4 regions of the Peribacillus sp. NPDC097295 genome follow, and region 1 is predicted to be linked to each of the others. Evidence: riboswitches for the same ligand, from Rfam matches in the RefSeq annotation. Region 1 holds a riboswitch; each other region holds the start of a gene.
What was found. A riboswitch is a leader RNA that binds a small molecule or an ion and turns the genes downstream of it on or off. The one in region 1 is predicted to bind S-adenosylmethionine.

Region 1 (4,890 bases):
AAGTTTATAAATCGCAAAATAATGGAGAAATGAAATTACCTGTGGTCGTGTTGATCGATGATGGCAGTGCCAGTGCATCTGAAATCGTTGCTGCTGCTGTAAGTGAATCGGCGGATATTCAGTTAATAGGAACAAAGTCATTTGGGAAAGGTACTGTACAAAAAGCCGAAGACTTTGAGGATGGTTCCAATTTTAAATATACTGCACAAAAATGGTTGACTCCAGAAGGTAATTGGATTCATAAAAAAGGAATACAGCCAGATATCAAAGTGAAACTTCCTGAATATGCTACTCTTCCATATATCTCGCCGGATAAAGCGTTGAAAGTGTCTGATTCATCGAGTGAAGTGGAAGCTGCTGAAAAAATGTTGAAAGAAGCGGGTTATAAACCAGGAAAAGTGGATAATTACTTTGATGAAGATACAAAATTAGCGGTCAAAGAATTCCAAAGCGATCATAAAATCAAAGAGACAGGTGTCATTAAAGACGACACAACCGTTAAATTGATGGAAGTTATCAGGGATAAAATCCTTGAAAATGATACTCAAGTGAAAAAAGCGGTGGAAGTTTTAAAAAAGGAAATTAAATAATCTGTTTTACAATGGCCTGTCAGCAGTTTTCGCTGATAGGCCATTTTTTCGTTATGGGAACGAACCGTATTAATATCTACCAAAAAGAACCTCGGCAGAATAAATATAAAAAAATAAAACAGACTTCGTTAATAAGTCTGTTTTGATATATCAGTTTATAAATAGATTCACTTAACAAATAGAGGGATATTGTTCCTGTAATCGGGTGTTATGATTCCGTTTTCGGTAATGATGCTTGTTATAAGTGAATTCGGTGTGACATCAAAGGCAGGATTGAATGTCTTTACATTTTCAGGAGCAATCCTGACTCCTTGTATGGAAGTGATTTCATCCCCATTTCGTTCTTCGATAGGGATGGAGTTTCCCGATTCAAGAGATGAATCGAACGTGCTCGATGGTGCGGCTACATAGAAGGGGATATCATAATGTTTAGCTAAAATTGCTAAACCTAATGTTCCAATCTTATTGGCAGTATCACCGTTTGCCGCTATACGGTCAGCGCCGACGATGATGGCTCCAATTTTTTTCTGCAAAATGGTATGAGCAGCCATATTATCTGAGATTAAAGTAACATCGACACCTGCCTGCATGAGTTCCCATGCGGTAAGCCGCGCCCCTTGCAGGACAGGCCTGGTTTCACAGGCATAAACCTTTATGGGCAAGGACCTCTCCCTGGCTAGATGAAAGGGTGCAAGCGCTGTTCCGTACCGTGCCGTGGCAATGCCCCCGGCATTACAATGGGTTAAGATAGAGTCACCTTCGTTGAATAAGGATAGCCCGTATTCACCTATTTTTCGGCACATCTCTTCATCCTCTGTAAAGATCGTTTTTGCCTCTGAAACAAGGGCACTTTTGGCTGCCGGTATGCTTTTGGCTGCTTGTAGAGTTTTCTCCATTCTTTTTAGTGCCCAAAAAAGGTTGACCGCTGTAGGTCTTGAAGAAGCAAGTTTCGTAATATGCTTCATGACATTTTGTTTGAATTGCCATAATTCCGTAGTATTTTCTTGGGTCGCACCAAGAGCTACGCCATATGCTGCAGTGATACCGATGGCCGGGGCACCGCGGACTTTCAAGGTTAAGATGCTGTCATAAACATCTTTAACCGTATAAAGTTCAATGAATTCTGTTTTTGAAGGTAAGGCCTGTTGATTCAACAAGGTAATATGGGTATCTTTCCATTGGACGGAAAGGGGTAATGGTATTGTAGTTGTCATATGTATTTCTCCTTATAATGTTGAATATGAAGCTAGTGTATACTGCTTTACGATTTCATTTACTGTTGGAATATTCAGTTCTTTTCGATTCTTGATTAAATAGGCACCGACTTTCAAGGTGGCCGTTTTAGCTGCAATTCTAGTTTCTTTATTCTCGATGCCATTTAAATCAGCAACATGAGATAAACCGATGGTTCTCCGGATCAGTTCACAGCCAGCAAAGCCATATGCATCACTTTTGAATTTGGTAAGTACATAAGAAAGATAACCATCAACCTTACTGTACGGGCTTTTGTTATCCGAATTCCAAAGAGCCGTATATGTTTCTTCAAACGTATCCAAAAATTCCTGAAGATATGTAAAGATTTCTTCCTTTTCAGCAGCGGGGCGTGTAATGGCTTGGAAGAGAAGATTCGCAATGTATTGGCCAAGGTCAAATCCAACAGGACCATAAAAAGCGAATTCAGGGTCAATCACCTTTGTTTCTATATCGCTTGCAAAAATACTTCCTGTATGTAAGTCGCCATGAAGGAGGGCTTCCTGTTCGGATTCAAAACACTGTTTTAACTTAGCTACTTCAAGTATCAGTTCAGCATCATTCCAGATGGTCTGGGCAGCCACCTTTAACTCAAGCTCGAACTCACCTGGATGCTCCTCAAAAAAAGGATCGGTAAAAATGAAGACCTCAGTAATTTTACAGAGTTCAGGATTCGTGAAGTTTCGCGCAACCTCTTTTTTCGCTGACGGTTCCAGATGAAAATCTGACGTATAAAAGGCGGTCTTAGCGACAAATTCACCGATATGTTTAGATAATAATGGGAAATGATTGCCATCGATTAATCCAGTCCGGGCAATTTTCAAATGTGATAGATCTTCCATGATGGTGATGGCAAGCTGTTCATCAGAATAATAGACCTTTGGGACAAATTCAGGACAATAGCTTCCAAATTGGATGAGTGCATTAGCTTCGATTGCGGCTCTTTTTAAAGTCAATGGCCAGCTTTCGCCAAGGACCTTTGCATAAGGAACTGCTTGTTTGATGATGACTCCTTTATTGGTGTCGGGATTGGTAACGTGAAAAACATAATTCAAATTTCCATCACCGATTTCATTACATTGGAGTGAGTCATTTGTATGGATTAGGCCAAGTTTTTTTGTCAGGGCGATTGCCGTTTCGTTGGTCAAAAGTTTGAAATTCGATGGTTGAGTCATTTCGTTCCCTCCAGTTCTTTGAATATAATGTAAAAAGCCTCTTTCATATAGAAAGAGGCAGAAGTTTTATCTTCGGACCTCTCATCTCCCAGAAAGTAATCTTTTCTGGTGGAATTAGCACCGTGCCCTGTGGATTTGAATCCGGCGGAATTTCCGCCCCATTTCACAATGGAATTACAGTCGGTTGCTGGGCTTCATAGGGCCTTTATCCCTCAGCCTGCTCTTGATAAGAGTATTGTTTTTATTTTCAGAAATATTAATCTTCGATAGAATGATATCAATATTTTAAATAGTTTGTCAACGTAAAATTAATAATATTCAGGACGACGGTCTTCAAATACGGGGATTTTACTCCTTGCCTCTGTCACTTTGACCAAATCAAGGGTGCCCAGTAGTATTTCCTTTTCTTCTCCTGCTTCGCAAATGATATCTCCCCATGGATCAATGATCATGGAATGTCCGGCAAATACATTATTGGGATCGGATCCAGATCGATTCACAGCGACAACGAAGGCTTGATTTTCGATTGCCCTACTGATTAACAGTGACCTCCAATGACTGAGTCTCGTTTTTGGCCACTCAGCTGATATGAATAAAATCTCCGCACCGCGTACCGTATGGGCCCGCTGCCATTCCGGGAAACGGATATCATAACAAATGAATCCTGCACAAACTTTTTCATCAAGGGTAAATAAGCCATCTCTTTCACCAGGTTGTAAGTAATGGTGTTCATCCATCAATTGAAACAGGTGGAGCTTATCGTAGTCTTTTAGGAGATTCCCGTCCTTATCGATGATTAGCATGGTGTTATAGATACCTTCCGTGGTTTTTTTGGCAATCGAACCACCAACAAGGTGAATGCGGTGTTTTTTTGCAAGGTTTTTTAGGAAGGTAATGGTTCGTTCCGCTTCTTCGTCTGCGATTTCTTCTAATCTAGTTAAGTCATAGCCAGTTGTCCATAGCTCCGGCAACATGACGATATCGGGCTTAGATTGTGAGGCTTTTTCAATCCATTGTTCTGCCACCTGATAATTAATATCTGGCTGACCATAGGCAATATCCATTTGTAGACAGGAAATTTTCCATTTCATCATTTTATTCCCCCATATGTAAAAAAGAACTTTACAAGATTATGATAACCATATATCATTTGTGACTATAATTTCAAGAAATTTCAGAGAAGGTGTAAAAATGGTACAATTCGAAAAATCCAGACTGCTTCAGGAGCTTCCCAAGCAATTTTTTGCTTCTTTAGTTGAGAAAGTAAATAAAATAACGGCGCAAGGACATGATGTCATTAACCTTGGTCAGGGAAATCCAGATCAACCGACTCCTGGTCATATTGTGCAAAAACTGCAGACAGCGGCAGAAAATAGCATGAATCACAAATATTCTCCTTTCCGCGGCCATCAATATTTAAAAGAAGCTGCGGCTCTCTTTTACGAACGTGAATATGGCGTCAAGCTAGACGCTAAAGCGGAAGTGGCGATTCTATTTGGTGGAAAGGCTGGCCTGGTGGAATTACCGCAGTGCTTGCTGAATCCAGGCGATACAATTTTAGTGCCTGATCCTGGCTATCCCGATTATTTATCAGGAGTGACCTTAGCACAGGCTAAAACGGAAATTATGCCTTTGACGCAAGAAAATGATTTTCTCCCCAATTACAGGGAAATAGATAATGAAATCTTTGAAAAAGCCAAAATGATGTTTTTGAATTATCCGAATAATCCTACTGGTGCTTCGGCAACAGAAGAGTTTTTTGAAGAAACCGTGAGAAGGGCCAAAGAACACTCGATCTGTGTGGTTCATGATTTTGCATACGGTGCAATTGGGTTTGATGGAAAAAAACCGGTAAGTTTCCTCCAGGTAGAAGG
Region 2 (4,890 bases), on a different contig from region 1:
AAGACAAGCTGAAAGAAGCTTCTGAAGCAGAAATGCTAGATATCCTGGCAACGGATGGTATGCTTCTGAAAAGACCGATTGTTACAGATGGCTCGAAAGTGACAGTAGGTTTTAAAGAAGAGCAATTCGAACAGACTTGGAACTAGCACTTTACAAAAGATTTCGATAATTCCTTATCATAATAAAGAATCTACCTTATAATGTAATAGAAATATACTGTAAGATGGGGGAGTTAATGATGACAGCACCAAAAGAACTTCGTTATACGAAAGAACATGAATGGGTCAAAACGGAAGACGGTAAAGTGCGCATTGGCATTACGGCGTTTGCTCAGTCCGAACTGGGGGATATCGTATTCGTGGAACTACCAGAGACTGGATCAGAACTGAAAGCGAACGAGCCTTTTGGCAGTGTAGAATCTGTTAAAACGGTTTCTGAACTTTATGCTCCTATCAGTGGAAAGGTCATTGAAGTGAATGAAGAGCTTAATGACAATCCTGAATTCGTTAATGAATCTCCGTTTGAAAAAGCATGGATGATTGTTCTTGAACCATCAGATAGTAGTGAGATAGAAAAACTGATGAGTGCCAATGAATATGAAAGCCTGATAAACGGTTAAAGAAAGTGAGGGGAGGCTTTAATCAAGCCTGCTCTTTTTTCAATTCGAGACGGGGTGATGAGATGGAGTGGGATATTCCTGATAAAGTGATTATTGTCGAAGGCCTTTCCGATAAACGAAAAGTGGCATCCGTATTGGACGAAGAAGTGGAAATTAGATGTACCAATGGCACCATCTCATTGACTAAGCTGGATGAATTGGTGGATGAATTGATGGGCCAGGAAGTGTATATCCTTTTTGATGCAGATGAATCAGGGGAAAAGCTAAGAAAACAATTTCGTCGGGAACTGCCGGAAGCAAGCCATTTGTACATTGAAAAAATGTACAAGGAAGTGGAGGATACCCCAGAACATCACATCGCTTCCGTGCTAATGACCGCGAATATGAAGGTGAAAGCAAAATTCTTAAGTTAAAGGATGGAAGAGTAACTGATGGAGGAATGGAAAGAAGAAGACTTTAAGCAAGCTGTGGATCAAGGGGATACCTTTAGCTTATATCTCTATACGCCTTTATGCGGCACCTGCCAGGTGGCTTCCAGGATGCTTACCATAACACTGGAACTGTTCCCGGAAATGAAGGCGGGAAAAATGAACATGAATTATGTCCAGCCACTGGCTGAAGAATATGAAATTGAGAGTGTACCTTGCCTTTTGCTTTTTAAAAAAGGGAAGCTGACCGAAAAAATATATGCATTTCAGTCCGTACCCTATTTGTATGGATTGCTGAAAGAAATAAGCTAAAAGCCGATCCTGTAGGATTGGTTTTTTTGTTGTATTTAAAAGGAAAATGGCGTTTGAATAAATAATTGAATATTCTAATAGTTTATTGACTGTGCACTACTAAAGTAGTATATTTTGTAATAAGTATATGCAAAATCGTAAACGAGAAGGATAAGATATCTTCGAATCCTCTTTATAAAGGACGCTAATTCCATCAGAGGGAGGATTCTGGACGAAGGAAGGTTCAAACTTCTTTTTTTCATAAGCAATGAGAAAGATTCACTACCAATTCCAACTTAAACCATAGAAAAAAGGGGAGAAAATGATGGCAGAAAAAAATTTCCGTTTTGAAACATTGAGTGTGCATGGGGGTCTGAAGGTTGATGAAACGGGCGCCCGTGCTGTGCCCATTTATCAAAGCAATGCTTATTTGTTCAAAGATACAGATCATGCAGCGAATCTGTTCGGACTAAAGGAAAGTGGATATATCTATACTCGGCTTCACAATCCAACTGTCAGCGTTTTTGAAGAAAGAATGGCCCTGTTGGAAGGGGGAATTGGTGGATTGGCAGTGGCAAGTGGCATGGCTGCGATAACACTTGCCATCCTAAACATCGCTACTATGGGAGATGAGATTGTTGCGGCTTCTACATTATATGGTGGCACATATAATTTATTTGAAAATACTCTTCCTAAATACGGAATTAAAGTGAAATTCGTCTCTCCTGATGACCCGGAAAATTTTAAGCAAGCCATCACTCCACGAACGAAGGCCATTTTCGCTGAAACAATTGGCAACCCAAGTTTAAGGGTTTTAGATATTGAAGCGGTGGCGGATATTGCCCATGAGGCCGGTGTCCCATTGATTATCGACAACACTTTTGCGACACCATATCTGTGCAGGCCAATAGATTTCGGAGCGGATATCGTCATCCACTCAGCCACAAAATGGCTCTTGGGCAACGGTACCACCTTAGGCGGGGTCATTATTGACGGAGGTAAATTCGACTGGAATTCCCCTAACTATCCAGGCTTTACCGAACCTGACCCAAGTTATGATGGGCTTGTCTACTCCGAAGCGGTAGGGCCGGCTGCCTTTATCACCAAAGCGCGTGTGCAATTGCTTCGGGATTTGGGACCGACGTTAAGTGCCCAAAGTGCATTCCAGTTTACTCTAGGCTTAGAAACACTCCATGTAAGGATGAAAGAGCACCTTTTGAATACGAGGGCAGTCATTCAGTTCTTGGAAAACCATCCGGCGGTCTCCTGGGTTTCTTATCCGGGTAACGATGATCACCCTGATAAAGCCCTTGCGGATAAATACATGCCTAAGGGACCCGGATCTGTGGTGACATTTGGTATTAAAGGTGGACGTGAAGCGGGGGCGACACTCATCAATTCAGTGGAATTATGGTCGCATGTTGCCAATGTGGGAGATGCAAAAAGCTTAATCATTCACCCAGCGAGTACTACCCACCAACAATTGAACGAGGTAGGTTTGGTTCAGGCGGGCGTCAGTGCAGATCAGGTACGGCTATCAATCGGGATTGAAAATGTTGTAGACTTGATCGAGGATTTAGAGCAGGCCATCGAAAAAGCGACGAATATCGTATCGGTTAACTCTAAGACAGTATAATGGCAATCCAAGTGTCTCAGTAATTATCCATTGCACTCCTTTTTTATCTGTGATAGAATTTCACCATAGTAAAGTGAACTTAATGATAAAAGAATAGTCCATATATAGCTCTTATCAAGAGAGGTGGAGGGATGTGCCCGTTGAAACCCGGCAACCGACAAGGAATTTCCTTGGAAAGGTGCCAATTCACACAAAGCGTACTTGCTTTGGGAGATGAGAGGAAGGCCTGCTTTTCCCTGCCTTTCTGCTCATGCAGAAGGGCTTTTTCTATTTCTTTACAACCATAAATGGTAGGATGCTACAAAGATAAATTAACTAAATTCATAGGTTTTATTGGATAAAGAGGTGAGCATAGATGATTACTTTGTCAAACGTTAGTAAGCTTTTTCGAACAGGAAAAGGAAACAATGAAACGATTCATGCTGTGAATAGTGTGAATTTAAAGATAAATAAAGGCGAAATCTTTGGGATCATCGGGTACAGTGGAGCGGGGAAAAGCACGCTTATCCGGATGCTTAATGGCCTGGAAACGCCTACTGAAGGATCGGTGGTCGTTGCGGAAAATGAAGTGTCAACAATCAAAGGGTCTAAGCTTCGAAAGGCTCGTCAAGAGATTAGCATGATTTTTCAACACTTTAACCTTTTATGGTCAAGGACCGTTCAGGAGAACATAGCCTTTCCTTTGGAAATTGCAGGAATGGGGAAACAAGCGCGTGTGAAACGTGTCAATGAACTGATAAAGTTAGTCGGTCTGGAAGGTCGGGAAAAGGCCTACCCATCACAGCTTAGTGGTGGTCAAAAACAAAGGGTAGGTATAGCCAGGGCCCTTGCCAATAACCCGAAAGTGCTATTGTGTGATGAAGCGACATCTGCTTTGGATCCCCAAACAACCGATTCTATCCTGGAATTGCTTGTGGACATCAACCAGCGACTGGGATTGACGATTGTGTTGATTACACATGAGATGCACGTCATCCGCAAGATTTGCAATCGGGTGGCGGTGATGGAAAATGGCCGGGTAGTGGAGCAAGGAGCTGTTTTGGACGTTTTCAGAAATCCGAAAGAACAAATGACCAAGCGTTTTGTCCAACAGGTAACAGAACCAGAAGAGACAAGAGAAACGATGGAGCATTTGTTTGAACGGTATCCAGCTGGAAAAGTGATTCAGCTGACATTTGTAGGGGATCATGCAGAAAGCCCGTTGATCACCAAATTGGTTCGTAATTTCGAGTTGGAAGTCAACATCGTCCAAGGAAAAATCTCTCAAACTAGAAGCGGTTCATATGGAACATTGTTTATCCACCTTGATGGCAAAGAAGATGAAATGCTCCGCGCAATCGAATTCATAAAAGCACAGCAAGTAGGCGTGGAGGTGATTACTCATGCTTGAAGAATTATTGCCGAATGTAGATTGGGAAGACATTATGGAAGCGACGAAAGAAACGCTATATATGACAAGTATCTCGGTTGTAGCCACCTTTTTTATAGGCATACTATTAGGACTGCTTCTCTTTTTAACAGGTAAGGGTAATATGTGGGAGAATCGGGGCATTAATGGAGTGCTGAGTGCTTTCGTTAATATTTTCCGCTCCATTCCGTTCCTTATTTTGATTGTATTATTGATACCATTCACCAAATCGATCGTCGGTTCCATGATTGGAGAGAATGCGGCGTTACCGGCCCTTATTATCGGTGCCGCTCCATTTTATGCACGATTGGTTGAAATCGGCCTGCGTGAGATTGATAAAGGTGTCATAGAGGCAGCCAAATCAATGGGGGCCAAAACAAGTACCATCATTTTTAAAGTCCTTCTTCCAGAATCGATGCCTGCACTCATTTCAGGGATTACGGTCACATCGATTGCATTGGTTGGATACACGGCAATGGCCGGTGTCATCGGAGCAGGCGGGTTGGGT
Region 3 (4,890 bases), on a different contig from region 1:
TGCCGTGACAAAGGAAATGAATAATATCAACGCTACCATTCAAGATTCAGCGAGCATCATGGAAGTGATGGCGAGTCATTCAAGTGATATTCAAAGGGTGACAGCTTTGATCACGGACATTTCCGATCAAACGAACTTACTCTCCTTGAATGCGGCCATCGAGGCTGCCCGTGCTGGTGAGCATGGAAAAGGTTTTGCTGTAGTGGCTGATGAAGTCCGGAAACTGGCTGAGCAATCGAAACGGTCCGCTTCCGAGATTGCAAACATGGTCTGTATGATTCAAGATGCTACCAAAAAAGGCGTTGAATCCATCAAGATCGGAACCGAGAAAGCGGTAGATGGACTGGTGGCTTCTGAAAATTCATTACAGATGTTCGAACAAATCAAAGTTGCAGTCGGAGAGGTAAGCGAACGGGTGGAATCGGCATCCATTGCTATCGATGAAATTCAAGCGATGACCGAAGAAGTGGCAGCAGGTTCCTTATCCATCAAAGAAATTGCGGTCTCGGCTGCCGAACGTGCCCATGATACCAGTGCAGCAACCGAAGAACAGTTGGCTGCGAATGAACAAATTACCACTGGGGCCCAATCACTAGCATCCTTGGCTGAAAGGCTGCAAAAAGAAGTGAGTCATTTTAAGATTTAAAAATAGGATCAGTACCCGAACGAGGATTATTATCTCGTTCGGGTTTTTTCTTGATAGACACGAAGGTGATGAATCAGTAGATAGAATAGAAAGGCTAACAGCATAGCGCTGCCATGATAAAAAAAAGGACCATGCGAATTTCGCTTGGTCCTTTTGTATCCTAGGTTATGCAATTGGTCCGCCAAGTTCTTCAATTTCATTTGGTACGCTACCGAATTTTTTAAAGTTGGCACGGAATTGTGCTGCCAAGTCTTTTGCTGACTCTGTATACGCAGCAGGATCTTCCCACGTCTTGATTGGTTGAAGCACTTCGTCAGGAACACCAGGAACATGAAGCGGAATGTTCAAGCCGAAGATATCGTCTTTAATGGTTTCGATGTTGGCCAATTCGCCCTCAAGTGCCGCTTGGATCATGGCACGAGTGTAAGCAAGCTTCATACGGCTTCCAGTTCCGTACGCTCCGCCAGTCCATCCTGTGTTGACCAGGTACACTTTTGCATCATGCTCGTCGATTTTTTCCCCGAGCATTTCAGCATAGCGTTGTGCAGGAAGTGGTAGGAAAGGTGAACCGAAGCATGTCGAGAAGGTTGCTTCAGGAGACGTCACTCCTCTTTCTGTACCAGCCAATTTACTAGTGTATCCGCTCAAGAAGTGGAACATGGCTTGCTCTTTAGAAAGTTTGCTGATTGGAGGCAGTACGCCGGAAGCATCAGCTGTTAAGAAAATGATGGTATTCGGGTGTCCCGCGATGCTTGGATTCACGATGTTGTCAATCGCTTGCATTTGGTATGCGGCACGCGTGTTTTCCGTTAACGAGCTATCATCGTAATCCGCTTCGCGTGTATCGGGATCTACCACTACATTTTCCAATACCGCGCCGAAACGAATGGCGTCGAAAATCTGTGGTTCCTTTTCACGTGAAAGGTTGATGGTCTTTGCGTAGCACCCACCCTCGATGTTGAATACACCGTTAGAAGACCAGCCGTGTTCGTCATCACCGATCAGTTTACGGTTCGTGTCGGCAGATAAAGTGGTTTTACCAGTACCGGACAATCCGAAGAATAAAGCGACATCGCCTTCACGACCTACGTTTGCCGAGCAATGCATCGGAAGGATTTCTTCTTCCGGAAGTAGGTAGTTCATGATGGAGAAAATCGATTTTTTCATTTCACCTGCATATTCGGTTCCGCCGATCAGGATCGTACGGCGTTCGAATGAGACCATGATGAACGTTTCGGATTTAGTCCCGTCGACTTCTGGATTGGCTTTGAAATTAGGTGCTGAAAGGATCGTGAATTCTGCTTCGTGCCCTCTCAATTCCTCTTCGTTCGGACGGATGAACAAAGTATGAGCAAAAAGGTTATGCCAAGCATATTCATTTACAACTCGGATGGGAAGGCGTGATGATTCGTCCGCACCAGCGAAGCCTTTGAACACAAAGATTTCTTCTTTAGCTTTTAGGTAGTCCACTACTTTGCTATATAGTTTATTGAAGACTTCTTCGGAAATCGGCTGGTTCACTGGACCCCAGTCAATTTTGTCCTTTACGGAAGCTTCTTCTACAATATATTTATCTTTAGGTGAACGGCCCGTGTATTTGCCAGTTTCAGCTTTTACTGCGCCAGTTGAAGTTAAAACGCCTTCATTTCTGCTTAATACTTTTTCAACTAATTGAGGAACTGAGAGCTGAGTTTGCACATTATTCCCTGCTAATAATTGGTGTAACTCATTAACGTCAACAGAATTCATATATGAGATACCATCCTTTGTATAAGTTTTATATTACAATTAGTATAACACATTAGATTAAATAGTCTATACTATTTAATCGTTTTTTGTGAATGATTAGAGATTAGTCACAGTAATCAATTTTTTTATTTATATGAGTAACCTAGTGTTTAATGCCGGCATATACTTGCAGTGAGTCATCCTGGATGATGGTCAACAGAAAAGTTGTATCAACAGGAAGACAATCTTATGGTAGTCAATCTTGGTTGTGAGAAACGAATGCCGCCGTAAAAAAATGGGGTCTATCTTGGATTAACGAAAATTTTCATTTATATAGGAAGAAACGAAGTGAAGGACCATATATGAAAAGGAAAAAGGGATAAATATATGGTTTCAATCGTGCTCGTGCTTTTGACCGAGTTATCCACCGATAGTCTATGGTCTGGCCTTCCAGTCTATTCTCTTTAAGAATACTATTTATAGATCGGCTATGCCATAAAAAAAGTTTTTTTATTTTTTCAATGGGGAAAATGTTCTTTTTAGAAAAACATTGACAAATTCAGGCTAAATGCGATAGTATCTAAAATTGTACGGATTCTCTTATCCCGAGTTGGTGGAGGGACAGGCCCTTTGAAACCCAGCAACCTGCCATATTGAACTTGGCCCAAAGATCAATCGCCGAAAATAAAGCGATGATTCTTCAAGGAATTGTGGTGATGGTGCTAACCTGAGCAAGGTAAAAACCCTTGAACGATAAGAGTGAAAGGATAGATGATAGAATTTTTAAACCTTTCCTCATTACCCAGGGAAGGTTTTTGTGTTTTTTTCATGAATTCTGTGTCTATGATTGAAACTAATAAGGGAAACGAGTTCCGTAAAAATCAGGCTTATGCCTACAACATACTAACTTCCAAGGAGGAAATAAGATGTCAAAGAAACGTCTATTTACTTCTGAATCTGTTACAGAAGGCCATCCGGATAAGATTTGTGATCAGATTTCAGATTCCATTTTAGATGCTATCCTTGCTAAGGATGCAAATGCACGTGTAGCGTGTGAAACAAGTGTAACGACAGGTCTTGTGCTTGTTGCTGGAGAAATTACAACATCGGCTTACGTGGATATTTCACGTATTGTCCGTGATACGATTGCAGGAATCGGATATACGCGTGCGAAATATGGTTTCGATGCCGAGACATGTGCCGTACTAAGCTCGATCGATGAGCAGTCTGCTGATATAGCAGCGGGCGTTGATAAAGCACTGGAAGCACGTGAAGGCACGATGTCCGAAGAGGAAATCGACGCAATCGGCGCAGGGGACCAAGGTCTTATGTTCGGATTCGCGTGTAATGAAACAGAAGAGCTTATGCCACTTCCGATTTCATTGGCACACAAGCTTTCCTTCCGTCTTTCTCAAGTCCGCAAGAATGATACCCTTAGCTATTTGCGTCCTGATGGTAAAACGCAGGTAACGGTTGAGTATGATGAGAATAATCTGCCTGTACGTGTAGATACAATCGTAATCTCTACACAGCATGACCCTGAAGTGACACTTGAGCAAATTCAAGCTGACTTGAAAGAACATGTCATTAAAGCGGTTGTACCGGCTGACTTAATCGACGAAAACACGAAATACTTCATCAACCCGACTGGCCGTTTCGTAATTGGTGGACCACAAGGGGATGCAGGTCTTACTGGCCGCAAGATCATCGTTGATACGTACGGCGGATACGCTCGTCACGGCGGCGGTGCTTTCTCTGGTAAAGATGCGACAAAAGTTGACCGTTCTGCGGCATACGCTGCACGTTACGTTGCGAAAAACATCGTGGCTGCCGGCCTAGCTGATAAAGCGGAAGTACAATTAGCATACGCAATTGGCGTGGCTAAGCCTGTATCGATTTCAATCGATACATTCGGCACGGGAACAGTAAGTGAAGAAGTATTAGTAGAACTGGTGGAAGCGAATTTCGACTTACGTCCTGCTGGTATCATCAAGATGCTTGATCTTCGTCGCCCAATCTACAAACAAACAGCTGCATATGGTCACTTCGGCCGTACAGATGTTGACTTGCCTTGGGAGCGCACGGATAAAGCTGAGGCTTTAAAAACACAAGCACAAGCGTAAACCATAATAAAAAGGGTGCCTTGCATTTTGCGAGGCACCTTTTTTGATGGAGTAAAATAGGATTAAATATGTTTACCTAGGGAATAATTCAATGAATCCTATTTTAGTGAAGGTCACTTAATCCGTTCAGCCTGTTTATAGATCTGCCCTTTTTCCGCGTATTCCCGGACGATTCGATCCATATCGCGGCGATCTTCATCAGTGATCTCGCGAACGACTTTGGCTGGGCGTCCGAACGCTAACGTGTTTGGCGGGATCACTTTTCCTTGGGAAACAAGGCTACCTGCACCGATGAAGGCACCTTCACCAATTTCCGCACCATCCAGTATGATGGAGCCCATACCGACAAGAGCCCCTTTACGAATCTTGCAGCTATGTAGGATCACTTGGTGG
Region 4 (4,890 bases), on a different contig from region 1:
TGATTTTCCAGATCCTGAAAGTCCGGTAAACCATAACACGGTACTCTCATGTCCGTTTTGCTTACGGCGCAGTTCCTTAGATAAAGACGATTCATGCCAAGTTACATTGCTACTTTTACTCATTAAGATCCTCCTTTAATTGTTTACTACATTTAGTTATATACCTCATTCTTTTTAAGCCCTTCTATTAACACTTCGATTACTTCTTTGCGGCTGAATGTGGCTGGCGGGATTTCTCCGTTTCGCAGCATTTCCCTAACTTTCGTACCTGAAAGGATAACATGATCTTCTTTGCCATGTGGACATGTCTTTGCAGAAGCCATATTTCCACATGTTTTACAATAGAAGCTATGTTCAAAGAATAACAATGTAATCCCTAACTCATCAGCAGTAAAATTACTGAAGATTTTTTGTGCATCATACGTTCCATAATAATCGCCGACTCCAGCATGGTCACGACCGACAATAAAGTGAGTGCATCCGTAGTTTTTACGAACCATAGCATGGAATATCGCTTCCCTGGGTCCTGCATAACGCATCGCAGCAGGGAATACTGCGAGTGAGACACGCTCTTTAGGATAATACTTTTCAAGTAATACTTTATAGCTATCCATCCGAACGTCAGCAGGGATGTCATCGGATTTGGTGGCACCAACCAATGGATTTAAGAATAATCCGTCTACTATCTCCAGTGCTGTCTTTTGAATATATTCATGTGCACGGTGAACAGGATTTCTAGTTTGGAATCCAACGACCGTTTTCCAACCTTTATCTTCAAATGCCTTACGTGTCTCAATCGGATCTAAATAATGATCCTCGAATAATGGACGCTCGATTCGTTTGACAAGTTTGATTTCCCCACCCACATAAACATTGCCACGGTTATATAGGTTTTTTACACCTGGATGGTTCTCATCATCCGTTTGATAGACCAGAGTTGCTTCCAATTGCTTATCAGGAATGAAGATATCGGAAATCATCAAGACTCCATAAATTTGTCCTTCGTGGGTCAACTTTACTTTTTCCCCTATAGTAAGGGCATTTGCGATATCATCAGCTAGAGGTAATGTAATAGGAATGCTCCAGACATGTTCGCTGCTAAGGCGCATGTCCTTTACCACTGAATGATAGTCCTCTTTCGTAAAGAATCCTTCGATGGGACTGTAGGCACCCGTCCCGATAAGTTCCAAGTCACTTAGGGCAATTTCATCTATCTCCACTGATTTTTCAATATTAGACAAATCATAGTCTGGTTCAAAACGGTTGATTAATGTTCCTCCGTGCGGCAAGCTATTAGTCACGTTAATTTCCCCCTGATAATTTTTTAAGATAAATGTAATCCACATTCCGTTTTTTGCGCACCTTGCCAACGTCCTGAACGAAGATCCTCGGCATTGATAGCAGGTGCAGTGCATGTCTTACAACCAATACTTGGGTACCCATTATCATGAAGCACATTATATGGTAAGCCGTTTTTATGTGCATACCGCCAGACATCTTTCCATGTCCAATGTATGAGCGGGCAAATTTTTATCGATTTGAATTTATTATCTTTATTTATATATTCGGTCAATGCCCTTGTTTCTGATTGTTCCCTACGAAGTCCAGAAAGCCAGGCGGTCGCCGTTGAAAGTACTTCTGTGAGAGGCGTAATTTTGCGGATGTTACAGCATTTATTCGAATCATGGACCCATAACTCATCACCGAATTCAGCGGCTTGTTCTTCTAATGTCAATTCCGGTTTCTTCAATTCGATGGACAGCTGTGGATAACGCTTTTTTACTTGTTCGATTAATTGGTATGTTTCTGTAAAATGAACATCAGTATCTAAAAAAACGATTTTGGCTGCAGGATTGACCTTTGCCAGCAGGTCTGTCAAAACAATTCCTTCAATACCAAAACTACAAGCATAAATGAGCTTATCAGCATACTCGGAATTTGCCCATTCGAGTACTTCTAGAGCTCCTTTTGTCTCACTGTCTTCTGGAAATGAAGGTAGTACAGCTGTATCGATGGTTTCATAGTTTAATAGTTCTGCCAATTCTATACCCCCTCTAACAAATTACCTTATGATCCATCAGGTATCTGTTATAACCCATGACACATCATTGTATTATAATATAAGAAAAAAAGCAGTTTTAACCAATAATACCTTATATATCAGTTAAAACCGCCTCTAGTTTTTCTAGTCAGCAGTCACTTTATTTAATTCTCATTTTTTCGTTTCTTTCCATCTGAATAACCTTACCATCCTGAACGATAAGTGTTATCGAACCATATTTCATCGTTTTCAGCATTTCTTGCAGCCGTTCAAATATTTCCCCCAGCTGATTTTCTTTTTCCAAGCCCATTCCTCCTTTAAGAAAACTCGTCGACTGACTTGTCGCAAAGATGATCAGCTTGTTAAATGAATTTTCCTAAATTTTATACGATCAATATTACAGTCATAACAGTTAAATTTATTTTTCATAATAAGAAAAGTCCTTCCAAAATGGAAAGATTAAAAGGTAAACTTATTTACCTTATCTTCCAAAATGATGACATTTTGTTGGAGTTGGCACCTTATATACACCTTGCAGGTTGCTGAACTTAAAAGGGTAAAAACCATCCATCACTCTGGATAAGTTTTATTATTTTAAATATTAACATATATCAAATCATTGTCAATGGAGTTTTCATATAAATTAACTTGGTTTAATATTTTGGATGAACTGCTATTATTATACACAAATCATTCCCATTTGCTACATTATTCCTTACGTTAATTATATAGGCTTATTTATTCCAAAACAGGATTGAAATAAATAAGCCTATAGTCATCTATGGATAACAAAAACGAAAATTACAGCTGTACTTAGTATTTCTCCATTACATTCTTTTTTGAATGGCTTCTATGAATTCCTTTACTTGGCTTTGTGTACGATTCAGCAATTCTCCATCCCTAATGGGGCTTAACGGATTCTGCTTATCAACTTCCTTATCCACAAAGTATAACCCCTGCATCGGTTCACCCTTCAAAATTGAAATTAATGGTTTCAGAGCATAATCTATCGCTAATAAATGCCTGTTGCTTCCTCCAATCATAATGGGTAACACTGGCTTATCTTTAAAGGCACCTTCGGGAAATAGATCGATTAAAGCTTTCAACACGCCTGTATACGATGCCTTATAGACTGGTGAACCAATAATGATACCGTTAGCTCGCTTAATCTTTTCTGACACCATTAAAATATCTTCACTGTCATAGCGGCCTTGGAATAAATCGGTTGCTGAAAACTCCGTAATAGAATAATAATCAGTGGTAAATCCCTCTTTTCCCACTAATGTCTCGATATATTTCAGTAAGATATCTGTCCTTGAAGGTATAGCAGGACTGCCTGACAAAATTACAATTTCGCTCATTTTTTATTCCTCCTTATATCTATCCAGAAAAAACTCATGGTCCCAGGAATGCGATATATATACTTGAGGTATGATTCCTTTCCAGTTATGAAATCCTTATTTAATTATCTTAATAATCAGAAAAAAGTCAAATGAATTGGTTGGCCTTTATATTTAATTGAAATTCTTTTAATCCATTATAAAAAAAACTGCCCTATTAGGACAGCTCAGTGTAACCCACCTCAACTTAATACACGGGATTTTTAACCATATCAATAAAGTGTTGCATAAACCGATTATCACCTGCTAGTTCTGGATGAAATGCACTGACAAGGACATGTTCTTGCCTAGCTGCGACGATGTTCTCGTCATACCTTGCTAATACTTCCACATTTTTACCCACCCTTACTGCAAGGGGCGCTCTGATAAAGATCCCCTTAAAAGGATCTTCCATCCCTTTTACAAGTAGTGGTGCTTCAAAACTTTCCCGTTGCCGACCGAATCCATTCCTTTTCACGGAAATATCCATCAACCCAAGATGAGGTGCTTCCAAACTAACCAATTCCTTTGCAACTAATACCATGCCGGCACAAGTGCCAAAAATCGGTTTCTTTTGTTCATAAAATGCTGTAATGGAGTCCATGAAACCGTAATGATCCATCAGTTTTCCCATTGTGGTACTTTCCCCACCCGGAATGATTAAGCCGTCAATATCCCCTAACTGCTCTGGCTTCTTTACAAGAACCGCGTGTTCACCGACTGACCTGATTTGGATCATGTGTTCATCGACAGCCCCCTGTAAACCTAAAACTCCTATGGTTATCATGTTACCACCCACGCTCCTGCATTCTCTCAGCTGGGGCTAACTTAGAAATATCTATTCCTTTCATGGCGCTTCCCAATTCTTTTGACAGTTTTCCTATCAATTCATAATCGGTAAAATATGTAGTTGCTTGTACGATGGCCGCTGCGAATTTTTCGGGATTCTCTGATTTGAAAATACCTGAACCGACAAATACACCATCTGCTCCAAGTTCCATCATCAGTGCGGCATCAGCCGGAGTCGCGATGCCACCTGCGGCGAAGTTGACTACAGGCAATTTACCAGTCCTCCTGATTTCTTTAAGAACATCATAAGGAGCACCAATATTTTTTGCTTCAGTCATTAATTCATCCTCACTCATCATACTCACTTTTCGAATTTGCGACTGAACTTTCCTCATATGCCGGACAGCTTCGACAATATTCCCAGTTCCAGGTTCCCCCTTAGTTCGAAGCATGGAAGCCCCTTCTCCGATACGTCGGCTAGCTTCACCTAAATCGCGGCAACCACATACAAAAGGTACCGTATAATCGCTTTTCAATATATGGTATTCATCATCGGCCGGAGTCAGTACTTCACTTTCATCGATATAATCCACCCCCATCGATTCTAAAATCCTTGCTTCAACTATATGGCCAATTCTTGCTTTAGCCATGACAGGTATGGATACGGCATCCAAAACCTCC

Region 2: another riboswitch for S-adenosylmethionine. It lies ahead of ACIQXN_RS05390 (methionine ABC transporter ATP-binding protein); the one in region 1 lies ahead of mtnK (S-methyl-5-thioribose kinase).
Region 3: another riboswitch for S-adenosylmethionine. It lies ahead of metK (methionine adenosyltransferase); the one in region 1 lies ahead of mtnK (S-methyl-5-thioribose kinase).
Region 4: another riboswitch for S-adenosylmethionine. It lies ahead of ACIQXN_RS18800 (YezD family protein); the one in region 1 lies ahead of mtnK (S-methyl-5-thioribose kinase).

The regions. Positions count from the first base shown of each region.
Region 1 covers NZ_JBIWCW010000004.1:23,346-28,235, reverse strand. Annotated here, with positions in the region: gene ACIQXN_RS08695 (lmo1851 family serine protease) at 1-590, shown strand, start outside; gene mtnA (S-methyl-5-thioribose-1-phosphate isomerase) at 758-1,804, opposite strand; gene mtnK (S-methyl-5-thioribose kinase) at 1,817-3,016, opposite strand; SAM riboswitch class I at 3,095-3,249, opposite strand; gene ACIQXN_RS08680 (carbon-nitrogen family hydrolase) at 3,325-4,107, opposite strand; gene ACIQXN_RS08675 (pyridoxal phosphate-dependent aminotransferase) at 4,208-4,890, shown strand, end outside.
Region 2 covers NZ_JBIWCW010000002.1:453,019-457,908, forward strand. Annotated here, with positions in the region: gene ACIQXN_RS05365 (arsenate reductase family protein) at 1-146, shown strand, start outside; gene gcvH (glycine cleavage system protein GcvH) at 239-619, shown strand; gene ACIQXN_RS05375 (toprim domain-containing protein) at 682-1,032, shown strand; gene ACIQXN_RS05380 (thioredoxin family protein) at 1,051-1,359, shown strand; gene ACIQXN_RS05385 (O-acetylhomoserine aminocarboxypropyltransferase/cysteine synthase family protein) at 1,664-2,974, shown strand; SAM riboswitch class I at 3,083-3,194, shown strand; gene ACIQXN_RS05390 (methionine ABC transporter ATP-binding protein) at 3,330-4,364, shown strand; gene ACIQXN_RS05395 (methionine ABC transporter permease) at 4,357-4,890, shown strand, end outside.
Region 3 covers NZ_JBIWCW010000016.1:47,981-52,870, forward strand. Annotated here, with positions in the region: gene ACIQXN_RS18255 (methyl-accepting chemotaxis protein) at 1-646, shown strand, start outside; gene pckA (phosphoenolpyruvate carboxykinase (ATP)) at 812-2,395, opposite strand; SAM riboswitch class I at 2,972-3,134, shown strand; gene metK (methionine adenosyltransferase) at 3,301-4,497, shown strand; gene ACIQXN_RS18270 (gamma carbonic anhydrase) at 4,611-4,890, opposite strand, start outside.
Region 4 covers NZ_JBIWCW010000018.1:28,545-33,434, forward strand. Annotated here, with positions in the region: gene cysC (adenylyl-sulfate kinase) at 1-123, opposite strand, end outside; gene sat (sulfate adenylyltransferase) at 153-1,301, opposite strand; gene ACIQXN_RS18795 (phosphoadenylyl-sulfate reductase) at 1,325-2,041, opposite strand; gene ACIQXN_RS18800 (YezD family protein) at 2,202-2,318, opposite strand; SAM riboswitch class I at 2,520-2,627, opposite strand; gene ssuE (NADPH-dependent FMN reductase) at 2,869-3,402, opposite strand; gene pdxT (pyridoxal 5'-phosphate synthase glutaminase subunit PdxT) at 3,629-4,207, opposite strand; gene pdxS (pyridoxal 5'-phosphate synthase lyase subunit PdxS) at 4,209-4,890, opposite strand, start outside.